3 regions of the Vagococcus changpingensis genome follow, and region 2 is predicted to be linked to each of the others. Evidence: predicted binding sites of a transcription regulator. Region 2 holds the regulator's gene; each other region holds the start of a gene.
What was found. Region 2 encodes NrdR, which represses ribonucleotide reductase genes. Its sites were predicted from a motif close to ACACNATATATNGTGT; they were not measured.

Region 1: nrdD (anaerobic ribonucleoside-triphosphate reductase) is a predicted target of NrdR. The motif match lies at 4,524-4,539, and genes of this name have one in related genera.
Region 3: nrdH (glutaredoxin-like protein NrdH) is a predicted target of NrdR. The motif match lies at 3,276-3,291, and genes of this name have one in related genera.

The regions. Positions count from the first base shown of each region.
Region 1 covers NZ_CP093384.1:373,918-381,223, forward strand. The annotation lists gene MN187_RS01880 (CinA family nicotinamide mononucleotide deamidase-related protein) at 87-1,301, shown strand; gene recA (recombinase RecA) at 1,398-2,456, shown strand; gene rny (ribonuclease Y) at 2,706-4,262, shown strand; gene nrdD (anaerobic ribonucleoside-triphosphate reductase) at 4,671-6,833, shown strand; gene nrdG (anaerobic ribonucleoside-triphosphate reductase activating protein) at 6,878-7,306, shown strand, end outside.
Region 2 covers NZ_CP093384.1:965,974-973,279, forward strand. The annotation lists gene coaE (dephospho-CoA kinase) at 1-22, shown strand, start outside; gene MN187_RS04870 (MFS transporter) at 64-1,680, opposite strand; gene nrdR (transcriptional regulator NrdR) at 1,988-2,452, shown strand; gene MN187_RS04880 (replication initiation and membrane attachment family protein) at 2,475-3,881, shown strand; gene dnaI (primosomal protein DnaI) at 3,878-4,810, shown strand; gene MN187_RS04890 (YceD family protein) at 4,897-5,454, shown strand; gene rpmF (50S ribosomal protein L32) at 5,513-5,692, shown strand; gene plsY (glycerol-3-phosphate 1-O-acyltransferase PlsY) at 5,739-6,371, opposite strand; gene MN187_RS04905 (CoA-binding protein) at 6,503-6,919, shown strand; gene MN187_RS04910 (phosphate/phosphite/phosphonate ABC transporter substrate-binding protein) at 7,106-7,306, shown strand, end outside.
Region 3 covers NZ_CP093384.1:196,825-204,130, forward strand. The annotation lists gene nrdF (class 1b ribonucleoside-diphosphate reductase subunit beta) at 1-430, opposite strand, end outside; gene nrdE (class 1b ribonucleoside-diphosphate reductase subunit alpha) at 444-2,606, opposite strand; gene nrdI (class Ib ribonucleoside-diphosphate reductase assembly flavoprotein NrdI) at 2,584-2,964, opposite strand; gene nrdH (glutaredoxin-like protein NrdH) at 2,967-3,200, opposite strand; gene MN187_RS00960 (hypothetical protein) at 3,616-4,182, shown strand; tRNA gene MN187_RS00965 (tRNA-Lys) at 4,236-4,308, shown strand; gene MN187_RS00970 (hypothetical protein) at 4,498-4,803, shown strand; gene yycF (response regulator YycF) at 5,237-5,941, shown strand; gene walK (cell wall metabolism sensor histidine kinase WalK) at 5,954-7,306, shown strand, end outside.

The DNA of each region.
Region 1 (7,306 bases), 590 kb from region 2:
ATTGTAAACTTAGTCTTTTTTTTATTTAAATATAATGTGATAAAATAGGAAAAAGCGTATTTTAATTTATGAGTGGAGGAATAAGAATGAAAACAGAACTGATTGTAGTAGGAACTGAATTACTGTTGGGGCAAATTATTAATACAAATGGCGCTTTTTTGTCGAAAGAGTTAGCTGATTTAGGTTATGAAGTTTATTTTGAAACAACAGTTGGAGATAATAAAAAACGTTTAATAGATACCTTGAATTTAGCTTCAAAAAGAAGTGAGTTAATTATTTTGTGTGGAGGGTTGGGGCCAACAACAGATGATTTAACAAAAGAAGCAGTGAGTGAATTTATTAATGAACCGTTAGAATATGATAAAGAATCTCTAGAAAAGATTTACCATTTGTTTTCATCGACAGATAAAGTCATGCCAGAAAATAATAAAAAACAAGCACTTACCTTTAAGAAAGGCATAACATTAAAAAATCCAACAGGTTTGGCATGTGGTGCTTTTATTGAAGTGAATGGTGTTAATTATCTACTTTTACCAGGGCCACCAAGTGAATTAACGGCTATGTTTGAACAAGAAGCTAAACCTCTACTCAGAAAACTATCTCCACACCATAAGGAATTGGTATCGCGTTATTTACGATTTATTGATATTGGCGAGTCGCAGTTAGTAACAGATTTATCAGACATTATCGATGCGCAAACTAATCCAACAGTAGCACCTTATGCTAAGTCAAATGAAGTGATGTTAAGACTTACGGCACAGAGCTCAAATTTAGATACGGCTAAAGAGTTATTAGATGAAATGGAAGAAAAAATATTAGATATTGAAAAGCGTTATTTTTATGGTTATGGAGAAGAATTAACCATTCAAGAAGTTGTTATTAACCAATTAAAGAAACAAGGAAAAACATTATCAGTGATTGATCTATTAACGGATGGTCGTTTTTTTACTGTAGGGACTGAGGTAGCTGGTGGGGAACAAGTTGTAAAAGCAGGATTCAACGTCAATAGTAAGAGCATGTTATCTTCTATATTTAATCAAACAATTGAGGTAAGTGACGATAACACGCTCGGGAAAGAGTTAGCAAAATCAGGATTAGAGATGTTTCAAACAGATTATGTAATGGTGTTATTAGGAGATGTGAGTCATGGAAATGATGAATTACCTGAAGGGATTATTTGGTTTTTCTTGGCTAATAAAGAAGATATTATCTGTAAAAAAAGAATATTTAAACGTCACTTATCTTATATGAAAGACGGTGCTATAAAGCATGGATACAATTTTATACGATTAAATAGTTAATCGGGAACGCGAATATTTGTTCGCTTTTTTCTTGCTTTTTTGATTAAAAGAAAGTATATTAAAGAGTGAAGAGATAAAATAACTGGAGGTACATACATGGCAGATAATCGTAAAGCAGCCTTAGATGCTGCGTTAAAAAAAATAGAAAAAGATTTTGGTAAAGGTTCAGTAATGAAATTGGGAGAGAAAGTGGATACACAAATTTCAACAGTATCTAGTGGCTCTCTTGCTTTAGATTCTGCCTTAGGTGTTGGCGGATACCCACGAGGAAGAATTGTGGAAGTTTACGGTCCAGAAAGTTCTGGTAAAACAACGGTTGCACTACACGCTATTGCTTCAGTTCAAAAAGCTGGCGGGACGGCTGCCTTTATCGATGCAGAGCATGCATTAGATCCTAAATATGCAAGCGCGTTAGGAGTTAATATTGATGAGCTATTGTTATCACAGCCGGATACTGGAGAACAGGGGTTAAATATTGCGGAAGCACTAGTTTCAAGTGGAGCAATTGATATTGTTGTAGTCGATTCTGTTGCAGCACTTGTACCAAGAGCTGAAATTGATGGAGAAATGGGAGATTCACATGTTGGTCTGCAAGCTCGTTTAATGTCTCAGGCTTTAAGAAAATTATCAGGAACAATTAATAAAACCAAAACCATTGCTATCTTTATTAATCAAATCCGTGAAAAAGTTGGTGTGATGTTTGGAAATCCAGAAACAACACCAGGTGGGCGTGCATTGAAATTTTATGCAACAGTCCGTTTAGAAGTTCGTCGTGCAGAACAATTAAAATCAGGGACCGATATCATTGGTAACCGTACAAAAATTAAAGTCGTTAAAAATAAAGTGGCGCCACCTTTTAGAATAGCAGAAGTAGATATTATGTATGGTGAAGGAATTTCGCAAGAAGGCGAATTACTGGACATGGCTGCAGATAAAGACATCGTCAATAAAAGTGGTGCCTGGTATTCTTATCAAGATGAACGTATTGGTCAAGGCCGTGAAAATGCGAAAAAATATTTGGCTGAACACTCAGAGATGATGGAAGAGATTTATCAAAAAGTACGTTTAGCTTATAATATGGATGGTGTAAAACCTGAAGAGGTAGAAGAAGAAAATGAAAAATTAGAGGAAATGTCTGTCGAATCCGAAGATTAATTGTATAATAAACTACTGTTTAAAGTAATAATAACGAATTATGTTATTCTATTAATTTAGACAGTAGTTTATTTTTTTATGCTTTGTTGTTTAGCCTCTTTTTTAAGTTGACACTCCTTTTAACAAAGATTAGAATATATAATGTATAGTTAAATATATACACTCATATTTTATATATGATTTAAGTCATAGTAATATGTTTTACATCTACGAATAACACAATAATAAAGATAGTATGGAGGTGTTTTTATGGCTGCTACAATACTCCTTGCTATCATCGGTTTAATTGTAGGTCTAGCAATTGGCTATTTTATTGCCATGACTCGACATAAGAGGTCTATAGAGGGTGCGAATAATACTGCCACCGGAATTATTCGACAAGCCAAGAAAGAGGCTGAGACTCTAAAAAAAGAGCATTTGTTGGAAGCAAAAGAACTGAATCAACAATACCGATTCGAAATCGAAAGTGAGCTGAAGGAAGAAAGAGCTGAATTAAAAAATCAAGAAAATAGACTGTTACAAAGGGAAAACAATCTTGATCGAAAAGATGACTCTTTAGAAAAACGCGAACGTTCACTTGAAGAAAAAGAGGAAAAACTTGATTCAAGGAAACAATTGATTGATGAGCGGGAAAAAGAGGTATCGACCTTAATTGAAAAACAAGAGATAGAATTAGAGCGTATTGCCAGTCTATCTAAAGATGAAGCACAAAACATTATCATGAACGACATGAAAGCAGAATTGTCACATGATCGGGCAATGTTGATTAAAGAAAGTGAACAACGTGTAAAAGATGAAGTAGATCGTAAAGCACGTAATATGTTAGCTTTAGCGATTCAGCGAAGTGCTGCTGACCAGATCTCTGAATTGACAGTGACAGTTGTTACATTACCAAACGATGATATGAAAGGTCGAATTATCGGACGAGAAGGCCGAAATATACGAACACTTGAAACATTAACAGGTATTGATTTGATTATTGATGATACACCAGAAGCAGTCGTCTTATCTGGATTTGATCCAATTAGACGAGAAATTGCTCGAATGACATTGGAAAAATTAATTCAAGATGGTCGTATTCATCCAGCTAGAATTGAAGAGATGGTGGAAAAATCTCGTAAGGAAATGGATGAACGGATTCGCGAGTACGGTGAGAACGCAGCATTTGAAGTGGGAGTTCATTCATTACACCCTGATTTAATTAAAATACTTGGTCGTTTAAGATTTAGAACAAGTTATGGTCAAAATGTTTTAAATCACTCAATCGAAGTAGCAAAACTAGCTGGTGTCTTAGCTGAGGAATTAGGAGAAGATGCAACGTTAGCACGTAGAGCTGGATTACTACATGATATTGGTAAGGCTTTAGATCATGAAGTAGATGGCTCTCATGTTGAAATAGGAACAGAGTTAGTAAGTAAATATAAAGAAAATCCAGTAGTAATAAATGCTGTTGCCTCTCATCATGGTGATGTAGAAGCAACTTCTGTAATCTCTGTCTTAGTTGCAGCAGCAGACGCTTTATCAGCTGCTCGACCAGGAGCAAGAAGTGAGTCATTGGAAAACTATATTAAACGTTTAGAACGTTTAGAAGGAATTGCTAATGATTTCCCTGGTGTTGAAACAAGTTTCGCAATACAGGCTGGTAGAGAAATTAGAGTTGTAGTGAAACCAAGTGAAGTGACAGATGACGAAGCCGTTATATTGGTTCATGACATTCGTAAGAGAATAGAAGACGAGCTTGAATATCCTGGACACATTAAAGTAACGGTTGTTCGTGAAGTTAGAGCAGTTGATTATGCTAAATAACGTTTACCAATAAGAAACAAAAAACAGATGGAGAAATTCATCTGTTTTTTTATTTACAAAATTTAATAAAGGTAAACGACTATTTGTTATTGCAGCATTTTTAATGACGATTAGATTTTTTATAAAAAATGAAAAGTAAGAAATGATAGATAAAAAAATGGAATATTCTTTTAATACAGAATAGTTCATTTTTTTATGATTAAGTGAATAAAAAAACAAAACAACTATTGACAAATAAAAGATATTATCAAACCAATATTTATACTATATATAGTGTTTTTAAATCTTTTGTAACAAAAATATATACTATATATAGTTGAAAAAAGACTCTCGTTGGGATAAGATATTAATTGAATATATTAAGGGAGTTAGATGATAATGATAGAAACAGCAGAACCAAGCGAAAAAATGAGCAAAATATCAGAAGAAATTGATACGATTAATGTCATTAAAAGAGATGGACGTACGGTTGATTTTGACATTGCAAAAATAACAGCGGCACTACTGAAAGCAGAAAATAAAATAAATGGTCCAATTGATGATTTATCTATTAGAAAAATTGATGAATTAGTATTTAAAATTGTTTCTGAGATTACATCTCGTTTTTCTAAAGATGTGAAAATTTATGAGATTCAAAATATCGTCGAACATATACTTCTTGAAAATCGTGAATATTCTTTAGCTCAAGAATATATAAATTATCGAACTAAGCGGGATTTTGAACGAGCAGAATCAACAGATATTAATGTGACAATTGAGAAATTACTAAATAAGGATCAACGTTTAGTAAATGAAAATGCGAATAAAGATAGTGATGTATTTAATACCCAAAGAGATTTGACTGCAGGAATTGTTGGAAAATCAATCGGTTTGAGAATGTTGCCTCCCCATGTGGCAAATGCTCATCAGAAAGGTGAAATTCATTATCATGATTTAGACTATCATCCCTATTCACCTATGACAAATTGTTGTTTAATTGATTTTGAGAGTATGTTGAATAATGGATTTAAAATTGGAAATGCTGAAGTTGAGCCTCCTAAGTCAATTCAAACGGCAACAGCACAAATTTCACAAATTATTGCTAACGTAGCATCTAGCCAGTATGGTGGCTGTTCAGCTAATCGAATCGATGAGTTTTTAGCACCATTTGCGAAAAAAAATTATGAAAAACATTTAGAAGATGCTAAGCAATGGATAGATGATGAGTCTAAACACGATGAATATGCAAAACAAAAAACAAGTAAAGATATTTATGATTCTATGCAAAGTTTAGAGTATGAAATTAATACATTATTTACTTCTAACGGCCAAACGCCATTCACTTCATTAGGATTTGGTCTTGGAACGGATTGGTTTGAGCGAGAAATTCAACGAGCAATTTTTTTAAATCGTATTAAGGGGCTTGGAGGAGAACATCGTACAGCGATTTTCCCAAAATTAATTTTTACGATTAAAGATGGTGTTAACTTGAAACCAAGTGATCCAAATTACGATATCAAAGAGTTAGCGTTAGAATGTGCGACTAAAAGAATGTATCCTGACATATTGAATTACGATAAAATTGTTGAGTTAACTGGTAGTTTTAAAGTACCAATGGGATGTCGATCATTTTTACAAGGTTGGAAAGACGAGACAGGCAAAGAAGTTAATGCTGGACGTATGAATTTAGGCGTAGTGACATTGAATTTGCCACGCATCGCGTTGGAAGCTAAGGGTCACATAGAAACATTTTGGTCAATGTTAGATGAGCGTTTATCTATTGCTAAAGATGCTCTGATTTTTCGTGTGAAAAGATGTAAAGAAGCAGGACCAGCTAATGCGCCTATTTTATATATGTACGGTGCATTTGGCAATAGATTGAACAAAAATGAGTCAGTTGATGAATTATTTAAAAATAAACGAGCAACTGTATCACTTGGTTATATCGGGTTGTATGAAGTGGCTTCATCATTTTTTGGTGGAGAATGGGAAGATAATCCTGAAGCAAAAGAATTTACTTTAGAAATATTGAAATATCTAAAACAACATACTGATGCATGGGGCGATGAGTATGGTTATCACTTTAGCGTATATTCAACACCTAGTGAAAGTTTAACGGATCGTTTCTGTCGTTTAGATAAAGAAAAATTTGGGGAGATTGAACATATTACAGATAAAGAATACTACACAAATAGTTTTCACTATGATGTGAGAAAAAATCCTACGCCATTTGAAAAATTAGATTTTGAAAAAGATTACCCTAAATATTGTTCAGGAGGGTTCATTCATTACTGTGAATATCCAGTCTTGCAACAAAATAGAAAAGCATTAGAAGCGGTGTGGGATTATGCTTATGATAAAGTTGGGTATTTAGGTACTAATACCCCAATTGATCATTGTTATGAATGTGGTTTTGAGGGGGATTTTAACCCAACTGAACGTGGTTTTGAATGTCCACAATGCCACAATAATGACCCAAAAACATGTGATGTAGTAAAACGAACATGTGGCTACTTAGGTAACCCACAAGCAAGACCAATGGTTCATGGTCGTCATAAAGAAATTTCATCACGAGTAAAACATATGAAATAAAAAAGAGTATCGCACTCTTTTTTATTTTTTAAAGGAGTATAGAAATGAGAAATCCAAAACCAAAAGAGTGGGACTCTGCTAAATATAGTAAAGGATACATTGCTGACTATAAACCCTTTATGTTTGTAGATGGAGAAGGTGTTCGTTGCAGTATTTATGTTAGTGGTTGTTTATTTGCTTGTAAGGGATGTTTTAATCGAGCCATCCAAAATTTTAGATATGGAACACCTTATACTAACGAACTAGAAGATAGAATAATAGAGGATTTATCACACGATTATGTACAAGGATTAACATTACTTGGGGGAGAACCTTTCTTAAATACAGAAGTATGCTTGTCATTAGTTAAACGTGTTAGAAAAGAATTTGGTCACACAAAAGATATTTGGTCGTGGACAGGCTATACATTTGAGGAACTCTTGGAAGAAACAGATGATAAATTAGAATTACTGAGCTATGTGGATGTGTTAGTT
Region 2 (7,306 bases):
TTGGCTAACACACTTTTCATAAAAAAACCACCTGAGCGTTTTCGTTCAGGTGATTTCGTTTTTTTATTCTGTTGCTTTATCTTTTCGTTTATAAAGACCAAACGTTAAAATAAAACTAATAAACATAATAATGGAGGCAATACCAATTGTTTTAACCACACTATTTGTAAAGTTGTGATCTAATTTTGTAACGATATTAGCTTGAATTGATTTTGTTAAATGCAATGTTTCAGGATTTGATTGTTTTAACACACGAATAGATGATCCTGCACTATCAATCACACTTGATTCAAGTGAATGTTGGACTTGTGTTGGTAATCCAACATTGTCTAACGTATTTGGAATATCATGTTGTAATTGTAAACCAAATACTGTTCCAATAATCGCAATTCCTAAAGCTGAACCAATTTGACGAACAGTGGATTGAATACTTGATCCTTGACCAGATTGAGCAGGAGGCACATCTTTTAATACAATTGACGTTAATTGAGCAGATGCAAAACCTAATCCGATACCGTATACGACTAACCAAACAATAATCCAAGTTAAGCCATTATTTGGATCAACGGTTTTAAAGAAACCGAAAAATCCAAGTGTTTCTAGGAATAATCCAAGAGAAACAACAAATGAAGCAGATGTTTTTTCAACAATAAAGGATGCCATTCCACCAGCTAAAAAGGCACCAAGTCCCATCATCGCTAAAATAGCACCTGATTTAATTGGACTAAGTGTTAAAATATTTTGTAAAAATAGTGGTAATAAGAATAATAAACCTGATTCCCCAATTGCTACAATTCCTGCAATCGTGTTACCCAATGAAAAACTTTTGAATTTAAATAGTGATAAATCAAGTAAATGAGATTTATTTGTTTTACTTAGATGTGCTTCCCAAACTAAGAATAAAGCAAAGAAAATAGCTCCTACAACAAGTAGAGTTGGGATGATAGATAAGTTAAAGAGAGTGGGATGATCGCCTTTTACGTGCCACCAACCATAATTACGTCCTTCAATAATACCAAATACTAATAAAATTAACCCAATAGTTGATAAAATAAAGCCAATAAAATCAAAACCGTTCGTCATCTTTTCACCATAAGTTTCAGGTAAAAATTTTAAAGCCGCTAAAATAATAAATAATCCAATTGGTAAATTAATCCAGAAAATCCAATGCCATGTCATATAAGTGGTAAAATACCCACCTAACAATGGTCCAATAGCTGCCATACCAGAAATCACTGAGCCCCATACAGCAAAAGCGACAATACGATCTTTTCCAAAGAACAGTGCATTAACAGCTGATAAGGTAGTTGGTAAAACCGTAGCTCCTCCAATACCTTGCATGGTTCTAGCCGCTAACATAAAGGTAATATCTTTTGAAAAACTAGCCATTATAGAGCCAACTAAAAAAATAATGATTCCAGTAATGAGCATTTTTTTTCGACCAAAATTATCTGCAATGCGTCCCATGGTAATTAATAAAGAAGAGAAAATTAAAGAATAAAGCGTAATAATCCATTCAGCATCTGTAAAAGATAATTTTAAATCTTTCATAATGACGGGTAAAGACACATTAACAATGGTTCCATCTATTACAACTAGAGATACAGACAGAGCGAGTACGGCTAATGCCCACCATTTATGTTTGACAGTTTGTTGTTGTGCAGTTGTAGTATCTGCCACATTGAACACCTCACTTAATATAGTTATTTACGTTTCTATACTACACCTAAAGTGACGATGTGTCACACAGTTTGCGATATTAACACATATTTTTTACATAGTCATAAAATAGTCACTATTTAAAGGTAAATAGTCACTATTAAATACAAAATAATTAGAAAAGATTTCTTGTTTTTTAGTATGGAGAAAAATTTGTTATAATGGCTTAATCTGTCTAAACTAGTTTGCCTATACCAATAGTGGTGTTACATGTTATAATAGTGCTACTATTTTGTCTATTGAGACAGTTTATGAAGAGGTGAAAAAAATGCAATGTCCAAAATGTAGCTATAATGGATCGCGAGTAGTAGATAGTCGTCCTGCAGATGACAATCGTGCTATTCGTCGTAGAAGAGAATGTGAAAAGTGTGGCTTTCGTTTTACCACATTCGAGCGTATTGAAGTTGCTCCTTTACTTGTTATAAAGAAAAATGGGGCAAGAGAAGAGTTTAATCGCGAAAAAATACTAAGAGGTTTGGTCCGTTCAGCTGAAAAAAGACCAGTGTCAATGGATCAGATGGAACAAGTCGTTGAACGCATAGAAAATAGAGTCCGACAAAAAGGAGATAATGAAGTATCGACGAATCTAATTGGAGAATATGTCATGGAAGAATTAGTCAATCTTGATGAGATTGCCTATATTCGTTTTGCCAGTGTCTATCGCCAGTTTAAAGATATGAGTGTCTTTTTGAAAGAATTACAAGAAATTATTGATAAAGAAAAACATGATTAGAAAGTGAAGTGAGTATTAGGTGATGAACACACAGACCCATTTAAAGCCTAAAGATACATTTGAAGTTCATGGTTATTGCCTGTTAAATGGAGAAGATACACGTGTTTTGAACCTACTGTATCAACCAATCATTGGTGGGAATGCTTTAATGCTATATCATAACTTATTAAGCAATGTATCGGTATTTAAGAAACCAACCGCTCATTTTGTGTTACAAGATATAATAAATAATGGGCTTCAGGAATTATACCAATCACGTATCAAGTTAGAAGCTATAGGTCTATTAAAAACTTATGTTAGAAAAAAAGATGAGGGGTATCATTATATCTATCTATTAGCAAATGTTTTACCACCGCATATTTTTTTAGCTGATGATGTCTTGAGTCTATTATTATTAGACAGGGTGGGAGAACAACGATTTCAATTATTAGTTGACATGTTTCAACCTGATCAACCTGATTTATCAAATTATAGCGATATTACGAATAAGTATACTGATACGTTCCAGTTAAGTTCTGAGCGATTAATCCCATCTAATAAATTAATTGAACAAACAAATCAAATCATGAAGCAAATGCCAACATCTGTTAAACCCACGCTAGAAAGTGAAACATTTGATTGGGAATTTTTCGTAGATAACTTGTCTGGTTTAAACATTGATCAAACCTTTTTAACCAATGAATTTAAACCACTTGTTTACACAATTCATGGCTTATATGGCATAAATGAACTAGAGATGGTGAGTCATGTCAAATATTGTTTAGACTATGTCACAAACAAAATTGATGTGACAGAATTTAAACGTCATATTTATAAAAAATATCATCAAGCTAAATCGACAGCATTGAATGTAAAAAACAATCAAGTGACACCATTAACGCTTAAAGAACAAGATCAAGCAATTGAACGTCATAAAAATGATTTGAAACATCAAGGATTTTCTCCAGAAGAGATTGCCGTGATTACATCGTGTGAAAGAATTGCCCCCCTTATTTTTTTAAAAGCCATTAAAGAACAAAAAAATGGATTTGTCGCGCAAAATGAACGTTGGACGATTGAAAATTTAAAAGCTCAATCTAACTTGCCGGATGAAGTGATTAATATGTTAATTCATTATTCATTGGTCGTGTTAAACAATCCATCACTTAATCAAAATATGGTGAATACGATTGCGAATAATTGGGCACAAAATAAAGTGTTTAAAGCATCTGAAGCTTTAAAACAAGTGAAAAACTTCAAACAAGAATCGACTAAGAAAGCAACAAGCAAGAATTATCGTCGAAACTACTCGACAAAACCAACGAGAAAAGAAACATTACCAGACTGGGCGACAGATGACAGTCGAAAAGAAACGCCTCTTTCAGGAGAAGAATTATCTCTGTTAGAGCAACAATTAAAGAAATTTAATCAAGGTGGTGAGTCATCATGAAACATATTAATCAACAACTGAATCGAACCGTTAATAACCAAAATATCCAAGACCGTCTAGTTAAACTAATGGAAATTGTGCAAAAAGATCAAGATGTTCAAACGTTTATTGCAGAGCATCGTGATCAGTTGACCGATGATGATATTTTAAAAAGTTCAGCTAAACTATATGAGTTTGTCAAAGAAAAAGAAAAATTTCTTACCAATGACGCCAGTATGATTGCCCCAGGATACGAGCCAAAACTATTTTTAAATCATCATTTTATTGATGTTACCTATGTTCCGACTGAAGAACTATTGAAGAAAAAAGAGTATGAGACCATTCGCAATCGCGTACAAGCCATTTCTATGCCAAAAGACATAAAAGACGCCTCATTAGATCAGTTTAATATTACGGCTGAGAGAAAAGAAGCATTGAGCGAAGCCATAATGTTTATGAATGATTACTATGAAAACCCCAAAGAATTTCATCAAGGGCTGTACTTATATGGTACATTTGGCGTAGGAAAAACCTATTTGTTAGGAGCTATTGCGAATGGATTAGCAACAAAAGGGATTCGAACGACCATTATCCATTTTCCAACCTTTTGTGTGGAGATGAAGCATTCCATTAAAGATGACAGCGTCGCATCAAAAATTGATACCGTAAAAAAAACACCCATCCTGATGCTGGATGATATCGGGGCTGATTCTATGAGTGCCTGGATACGAGATGATGTATTAGGAGTTATTTTACAATACCGTATGCAAGAAAAACTACCAACCTTTTTTTCTTCTAACTTAGATATGAAACAGTTAGAGGAAGAACACCTTCGTTTTTCACAAAAGGGAGACGATGAACCATTGAAAGCAAAACGTATTATGGAGCGAATTAAGTATCTTTCAAAGCAAATCACCATGATTGGTGAAAACCGCCGATTGGATAATTAAAGTAAACCCTATGATGTTATTAAAAACTGATTGACAAAGGAATTACAGACTAGTATAATTATTTTTGTTGCTTAAGGAGTGATAGAATGAAGTGGGCATTGTCCGAATTAAATAAGTTTAGAGGAAGTCAAGTTGATTTCTTAGAAACAATTGATTTATCAGCCTCTTTAAAGAAAAGAGAACCATCTATTATTGATATTTCTCCAATTAAAGTCAATGGGTTTTTAGAAGTCGATGAGATAGGTTATTATGCTCATATGACGATGGAAACCATTCTTACTGTTCCATCATCTCGTTCGTTAGAACCTGTGGAATTGCCATTAAATCTTCTGATTGATGAAGAATACATGACACCAAAACAGTATGATGCATTGAAAGATGTACCAGAAGATGATAAAAACTTGATAATTATTTTGGAAAAAGATTTGATTGATTTAACAGAAGCAATTGAAGATTTTATCCTATTAAATTTACCATTACAAGTCTTAACAGAAGAAGAAAAGCAATCAACAGAATTACCAAAAGGTGACTTTTGGCAAGTTGTTTCAGAAGATGATATTAAGGTAGAACACGAAACTGAAGCAGCATCAACCATTGATCCTCGTCTTGCTAAATTATCTGACTTTTTCAAGGAAGATGAGTAGTAGGATTGGAATATATGTGACTTGTCACGTATTTAAGTTAGTAGGGAGGTGTATCTAAATGGCAGTACCAAAAAGAAAAACGTCAAAAGCTCGTAAAAATAGACGTCGTACTCATTACAAATTGTCTGCACCAGGTTTAACAGCTTGCAGTAACTGTGGTGAAATGAGAAAATCTCATCATGTGTGCCCTTCATGTGGTCATTATGATGGAAAAGACGTTATGACTAAAGAAGCATAATTACATTTTTATAGAAAATGTAAAACCGTTAGACTAACCATGGAGTCTAACGGTTTTTTGTTTTTCTTAAACCAAAATTTACTTTGCTTTCTGTCCCTGCTTTGATTCGCTTGATATTATCGCGGTGACGAATAATAATAAATAATGTAATCGCCACAGCAAGTGTGGTTAATAACCAGTTTTGTTCAGCTAAAATAAATGGTGCATAAATTGGTAATACTATAGTAGAAATGGTAATAATAATCGCACTAATCATGCTTGATAAACTAACTGTACTAGTTAAAAATAAAAAGATGATAAACAAACTAGCTGAATAGATGAAAAAAGTCGGTGAATAGGCTAGTAACATCCCAGCGCTTGTCGCCACAGCTTTACCACCTTTAAAGTGTCCAAATATTGGAAAAGTATGTCCCAATATCGCGGCGACACCAAACCACAATGGATCAATTGATAAACCAAACCACATTGGTAAACAAGTTGCTACCGTTCCTTTTAGGATATCCATAAATAATACGGCTGTTCCAGCTCGTTTTCCTAATACACGGAAAGTATTGGTTGTCCCAGTATTACCACTACCAAATTCTCTAATATCTTTATGATAAAAAATCTTGCCAATCCAAACCCCTGATTGTATCGAGCCTAACAAGTAGGCTAATATAAATAACGAAATAGTTTTCACGTTGTATCCTCCTTAAGGTCAGTCATTATTTTACCATGAAATATACGGGTGAACAATTGAGAGAGGCACTTTAAAGGAAGTAAATGGTAAATTTTGTTATAATTGACCTATAAAATAGGGAGGTCATTAATATGGCATATAAAGATTTAGGCGAAAAAAAAGTAAAAGAGATTTTAACTAATGCAAAGACTATCGCAGTTGTTGGTCTAAGTGATAATCCTGAAAAAACAAGTTACCGTGTAGCAGAAGTCATGCAAAATGCTGGATATAAGATTATTCCAGTTAATCCAATGAAAGAAGGGAAAACAATTTTAGGTGAAAAAGTCTATCCTTCTATTGAATCAGTTGATCAACCAATTGATATTGTCGATGTCTTTAGACCAAGTTCAGCATTAGTTGATGTGGCGAAAGATTTCTTAAAATCAGATGCACCCGTTTTTTGGGCACAACTAGGAATAGAAAATGATGAAGCAGCTGACCTTTTATATGATAGCGGGATAACAGATGTTATCATGAATCGCTGTATTAAAATCGAATTACAAAAATAAAAAACAAGTGCATTTTTGCACTTGTTTTTTTAATCTTCCTTTACCGTTAATTTAATGTAAAAGTAAGGTAAAATATTCGTTTTTAAGACATTTTTTTGTAAATGTAATTGCTTTTATATTGTTAAATGCTATAATTTAAGAGTGTTCAAGTATGTGAATACAGACGATTAAAAGGAGGAACGAGTGTTGTTTAAAAAAGTTGTGAAGTATACAGGTCTAGTTGCATTGGTAGCAACTTTAGGCGCATGTGGTAGCGATTCTGCTAAAGATAAAGGTAGCGAATCAAGTAAAGGTAAGGATGACAAAACCATTGAAACATTATCAGTTGGTTTTGTCCCATCAAGAGATCCAGAGGAAATTGTTTCAGCAACAGAACCTCTGAAAGAA
Region 3 (7,306 bases), 770 kb from region 2:
TTTCATTAATAATCTCAGCTTTTTTTTGTAGTTGAGGATTGGTGTTTGTCCATTCAAAAATTTCTTCGATTTCAGCCTTAGTGTTTAGTGTACTAAAGATGGATGAGTAACTTTTGGCATGAACAGATTCCATAAATTGAATATTGTTTAACACAGCTTCTTCATGAGGTGTGCGGCTGTCTTTGCGTAAGGCTTCGATAGCACTTTCAGATTGAATCGTATCTAGTAGTGTTAAACCACCAAATACCAGGCCAATATTTTCTTTTTGATCGTCGTTAAAGTTACGCCAATCATCTAAATCGTTTGATAAAGGAATACGTGTATCCAACCAAAATTGTTCTGTCAATTTTTCCCAAGTGGACTTATCAATAATGTCTTCAACAGCATTCCAGTTAATTGCTTGGTAATAGCTATTGTCTAACGTTGTCATTTATTGTTCCTCCTTAAATAACACAGCTTTCACATTGGTTGCTACCAATTTCTTCATCGTCATCAGTATAAGTACGAACGTAGTAAATTGATTTAACGCCTTTATGGAATGCGTAGTGACGTAAGATATTTAAATCACGTGTTGTTTGTTTTGTTGTCTTTGTTTTCCATTCATACAAGCCTTCAGGTATATCTGAGCGCATAAATAGCGTTAAACTCATCCCTTGATCAATATGTTTTTGAGCTGTTGCATACACGTCAATGACTTTACGCATATCCATATCATAAGCGGACGTGTAATACGGCATGGTGTCATTTGATAAGAAAGGTGCTGGGTAATAGATTTTCCCAATTTTCTTTTCTTGACGTTCTTCAATCAAACGAGTGATTGGGTGGATGCTGGCACTTGTATCATTGATATAAGAAATTGAGCCATTAGGTGCTACAGCTAAACGGTTTTGATGGTATAAACCAAATTCTTTAATGGATTGTTTCAATTCTTCCCAGTCTTTTGCTGTTGGAATAAAAATACCATCGAATAATTCTTTGACTTTATCAGAAGAGGGTTTAATTTCTTCATTAATGTAGAGATCAAAGTATTCTCCAGTAGCATATTTTGATTTTTCAAAGTTATCAAATGATTCGTTGCGTTCTTTTGCAATATTGTTACTTTCAACTAAAGTCCAATAGTTTAATAACATGAAATACACATCTGTAAATTCTAATGACTCTTCTGAACCATACTCCATTTGATTTTTGGCAAAGTAAGTATGTAATCCCATAGCCCCTAAACCAATTGTATGATTTAGTCGGTTGCCGTTTTGGATTGATGGAACAACTTCGATATCAGAAGCGTCTGTGATATAAGTTAAAGCTCGTGTCATGGTTTTAACAGATTTTCCAAAGTCTGGACTATCCATTAGGTTGACAATATTTGTAGAGCCTAAGTTACAAGAAATATCTGTTCCAAGGACGTCATATTCTTGGCGATCGTTAATGACAGATGGTTTTTGGACTTGTAAGATTTCAGAACATAAGTTACTCATAATGATTTTACCATCAATAGGGTTTGTACGGTTGGCAGTGTCAATGTTGATGATATAAGGATAACCAGATTCTTGTTGTAATTTACTAATTTCATTTTCTAAGTAACGAGCGTCAATTTTTTGTTTTCTAATACGTGGGTTAGCAACTAAGTTGTCATATTCCTCTGTAATATCAATGTAAGAAAATGGTACGCCATATTCTTTTTCCACACTATATGGACTGAATAAGTACATGTCCTTATTGTTACGAGCCAATTCATAAAACTTATCTGGGACTAACAAACCAAGTGATAATGTTTTAACACGAATTTTTTCGTCAGCATTTTCTTTTTTTGTTGATAAGAACATTTCAATATCCGGATGGAAGACGTTTAAGTAAACCACACCAGCACCTTGACGTTGACCAAGTTGGTTACTATAACTAAAACTATCTTCAAATAATTTCATGACAGGAACGACACCACTTGCTGCTCCTTCAAATCCTTTGATTGGTGCTCCAGCTTCACGCAAGTTTGATAGTGTGATTCCAACACCACCACCAATACGTGATAATTGTAGTGCACTGTTAATTGAGCGACCAATGCTATTCATATCATCAGTTACTTGCACTAAGAAACAAGACACTAATTCACCACGACGTTTACGTCCAGCGTTTAAAAAGGATGGTGTTGCTGGTTGGTAGCGTTGATGAATCATTTCATCTGCTAAACTCATAGCCAGTTCTTCATTACCGTTAGCAAAGTACAAGGCGTTAAACGCTACACGGTCTTCATAGCGCTCTAAATATTGTGTGCCATCATTTGTTTTTAAGGCATATTGAGAGTAGAACTTGTAAGCTGCCATAAATGATTTAAAGGTAAATGATTGAGACGCTAGATACGCATATAGTGATTCAATAAACTCTAGTGAGTAAAGAGATAAAAATTCTTCTTCTACATACTCATTTTCAGTTAAGAATGTCAATTTTTCTTTTATAGAAGAAAATTGTTTCGTATTTGGCTCCACGTTTTCTTTAAAAAAGGCATCTAAAGCCTCTTTATCTTTATATAAGGGAATTTGATCATTTACGGGGCGGTTGATTTCGTTATTTAATTCGAAATAAGTTACGTCAGTCAGATCTTTTAGACTCAAATTCATTCACTACTTTCTTAAAATTTTTTACATCGTCATTTGTGCCACTAAATTCAAAAGAAAACACAAGAGGAATGCCATAATCTTTTGCAATGTCTTTTGCAGTAAAGACAAATAAGTCTCCAAAGTTAAGATTGCCACCACCAGCGACACCTAGTAAGTGCTCTTGGTTGGTTTTGTACTCAATAAAATCGTTCACTACTTCTGTGACTTCTTTGTCATAAGTAGGAACGATTAATAGATAGTCTTCATTGATTTCATGAAAAGGATTGGTTGTGTCAATTTCATGAAAAGGAAGGTCTAGTTTGTTAATAAAACGTCTTGTCTGTCCGGTTAAAGAAAAAAAGACTAGTTTCATGATTAAACCGCCAACGTTCTTAATTGATCAGGTCTAAAACCAACAATTGTCATATTTTCATCCATTGTTTTTAAAACAGGCACACTTTGGAAACCTTGTTCTTTTAATGAATCAATATATTGTGGTTCTTTATCTATGTTAATTTCATTAAATTCAACATTTTTTTGTGCTAAAAATTTCTTTGTCATTAAACATTGTGGACAATTGTTTTTTGTGTATAGTGTGATTGTATTCATGAGTTCTTCCTCCTAATTTGTTCTTCTTAATATAAATATAAGTATAGCTTGAAATAAAAAAAAGTCAATAATGAAACACTAGATATTGTGTTTGGATTATTGAAAGCTACTATCTATTGTGTTTTAGGTGAAAAAGAAAAAATTCTCATAAAATAAAAATGCTTAACCAATAGTTTCTAGTATAGACATACTAAGTATAAAAGTAAATAGAAAAAAAATTTGAAAAAAACCAAATTTGTCGTCTCATCAGACGAAACTATTCATAAACTTATATTAAATTATCTATATAATAATAAATAGTATAGATGACTTTTATAAAAGGTGGTTACCTTAAAATTTACATGATACGTTTAATGAATAAGGTATTAATCCCCTTTTTTGAAAAATAGATGATATCAGAAAAGATGGTGAGATAATGGCAAATGATTATTTAGAAAAAGCGAATCATTTATTTGAAGAAGCGATGAGTGATACCAAAGAAAAATTAAATGTATTTGAAAAAACATTTTATTATAGACAACTTAACTATTCTGAACGGAGAATGTCTCGAAGAGTTATTATGTCCTTTAGTGAATATATGTTTGATTATCACTTTCAGACATTAGATAATTGGAATGAGCAAGCGCTACAAGATGTCTTATTAGATATTTTTCCCCATGAAGTTATTGCAGGAAAGAAATGTTTTGAGAAAATTCTTCTCATTTTGGTAAAATTTTTTGAATTTCTATATTTTCACGAAAAATGTTCACAAGGGCTACAATTAGCCGAGACGACTAAAAATTTAAAAGAATTGGTTTTACTGGAAGTCGAGAATTTATTAATAGGAACTCCAGAAGCAGATTTATTAACATTAGGTGAAGAAATAGGCCTCGATATAGGCAACTTAGAAGACATTGATTGTTTATATCAATTAGCCGAATTAATACAGAATGAGGGAGAAAGGTCTAGAAATATCGTTCCAATGAAAGTACGTAAAATCTAGAAAATTTCTTGCGTGAAAAAATAACAAGTGATATAATAGACCCGTTAACTATTGGGCTGTTAGCTCAGTTGGTAGAGCAACGGACTCTTAATCCGTGGGTCAAGGGTTCAAGCCCCTTACAGCCCATAAAATAAGAAAAACATTGTGGAATGAGTGAGTATGAACTTATTTGTCAATGTTTTTTTATTTTTACGCCGTTAAACAGTCAATCTGTCGAGAGACGATAAGAGTGTTGTTATATAAAGAAGGGGTTTTAGTACAAGAAAAAATTCTTTGATGTTATAATAACTTGTAAAGAGATGGAGGATGATTAGTATGAAAAAATCAACAAAATGTGCCATTGTAGCAACAGGTGTCATAGGTCTAATCACTATCACTAAACTAACCAAAAGAGGGATTGAGAAAACTACAGAATCTGTAAATCGCCTAAAGTATAAATTGTTAGTAAAAGATAAATTACAAGACAATCAAAATTTATTAGATATTATCGATGAATTAGATGATGAAGAGTTAAAAACAATGGTTAGTGTCTTTGAACGACTAGAAGTTGAGCCAACGGAAAGCCATATTGATTCATTGAAGTCAAAATTAAATGCGATTAAAACACAGGTGAAAGCTTGATTTTTTAGCATAATAAAAGAGGATACAAAAAAAGTTGAGATCACATCTCAACTTTTTTTGCTTCTATAAGACTAGACTTTGTAAGGGAAGGGGAAACCTAGTCTTACTTCAATTATTAGCCGAATAAATTAAATGAATTAATTTATATATTAAGTTTAAGTTATATACAGGAAAGTCACAATGAAAAAAACAAGTTAATTAAATAACACAGATTAGAATGTTTATAAACATTGATATATCAACTAATATAAAATCGTCATTTTTTTCTTATGCATATGCAAAATACCGAAAAAAATAAGTGATATTTACTGAAAATTGTCAAAAAAGTTTGAAATGATTCTGAAAATCGGAAATGTTTTTTAAGTATTCAAAATGTTGTATAATAGTGGGGATGACTTTTATGATAATGAAGAATTGAGGATGGTGACCAATAGTGAAAAAAATACTAGTTGTAGATGATGAGAAGCCTATTTCAGATATAGTAAAATTTAATTTAACAAAAGAAGGATATGAAGTTTTTACCGCTTTTGATGGTGAAGAGGCAGTTGAAATGGTGGATGAAGTAAATCCGGATTTAATTATTTTGGACTTAATGTTACCCAAAAAAGATGGTTTGGAAGTGTGTCGTGATGTGCGTAAAAAGTATGATACACCGATTATTATGGTAACAGCCAAGGATTCCGAAATAGATAAAGTGTTAGGATTGGAACTTGGAGCAGATGATTATGTGACAAAACCATTCTCTAATCGTGAATTAGTGGCGCGTGTGAAAGCTAATTTACGTCGACATGGTAATACAACGTCTAAAACGGAAGAAGCACCAAGTAATGAATTAACAATTGGTGCGTTAACTATTCATCCAGATGCTTATGTGGTATCAAAACGAGGTGAAACCATTGAGTTAACGCATCGTGAATTTGAATTGCTCCATTATCTTGCAAAACATATTGGACAAGTTATGACACGTGAGCATTTACTTCAAACGGTTTGGGGGTATGATTATTTTGGTGATGTGCGTACAGTGGATGTGACGGTACGGCGTTTGAGAGAAAAAATAGAGGATAATGCTAGTCATCCTAATTGGTTAATTACACGACGTGGTGTTGGTTATTATCTTAGAAATCCAGAACAAGATTAGGTGAAGCATATAATGAAAAAAAATAGAACGCCCTTTTTTTCATCTGTTCACTTTAAAATTGCTTTGGTGTTTGTGCTATTATTGATGATTTCGATTGAGATTGTCGGAGCTATTTTTATCCGAGTGCTTGAAACATCAACCATTCAAACGTTTGAGGAAAATGTGACTAACCAAGTTGAAACACTCGCGACCAATTTAAGTTCTGAAATTAGCAAAAAAAATGATTCACAACAAGAATCTAATTTAAAGCGAATTTTAGATGAATTTTCTAAAAACGAAATTTTAGAAGTTCGTTTAGTAGATGATAAAGGGATTGTTATGGCAACAAGTGATCCAAATCTACAAGGAGATGTTGGAAAAAAAAATGATTATGAATTATTTAATTCATTTAATCAAAAAAAAGAAGAACGGACAGACCCAAAAACGGGGCAGAGGGTATTTATTAATATTGAACAAATATATTCTCCCACTGGTGATACGGTAATTGGTTCATTATATGTTAAAAGCAATATAGAAAGTAAGTATCAACAAGTTAGTGAGATTACGTTGATATTTTTCTATGCATCGATGATTGCACTTATCTTTACGTTAATCATAGCGCTGCTTGTATCTAGAACGATTACAAAGCCTATTGGCGAAATGAAACAACAAGCAGATAGAATTGCTAATGGTGATTATTCAGGACAAGTGGAAGTTTATGGGAAAGACGAATTAGGACAATTAGGGGAGACATTTAATGAACTGTCTTATCGTGTTAAAGAAACACAAGAAACCATGGATGCTGAAAGGCGTCGCTTAGATAGCGTTCTAACTCATATGTCTGATGGTGTTATCGGAACCGATCGTCGTGGAAACATCATTTTAATTAATGACACAGCGTTAAATTTACTGCGAATTGGTACTGAAGATGTCATCAATCAATCCATTTTAGAGTTATTAAAATTAGGAGATAAGTATAGCTTTAGGGACTTACTAGAAGTACAAGAAGATGTGTTACTTGATTTTAGTGAAGATTTTAGTGAAACAACTCTTATTCGTGCAGAGTTTTCAATGATTCGGCGAGAGTCTGGTTTTATCAGTGGATTAGTATGTGTGCTTCATGACGTGACCAAAAAAGAAAAAGACGAAGAAGAACGTCGCCAATTTGTTTCAAATGTATCTCATGAGTTAAGAACACCTCTAACAAGTATGAAAAGCTACATTGAAGCTTTACTTGATGGCGCATGGCAAGATTCAGAAGTTGCCCCACAATTTTTAAAAGTTACACAAGAAGAAACCAATCGCATGATTCGGATGATTAATGATTTACTTCAATTATCACGTATGGATGCCAATAAAATTGAGTTACAAAAAGAATTAGTCCAT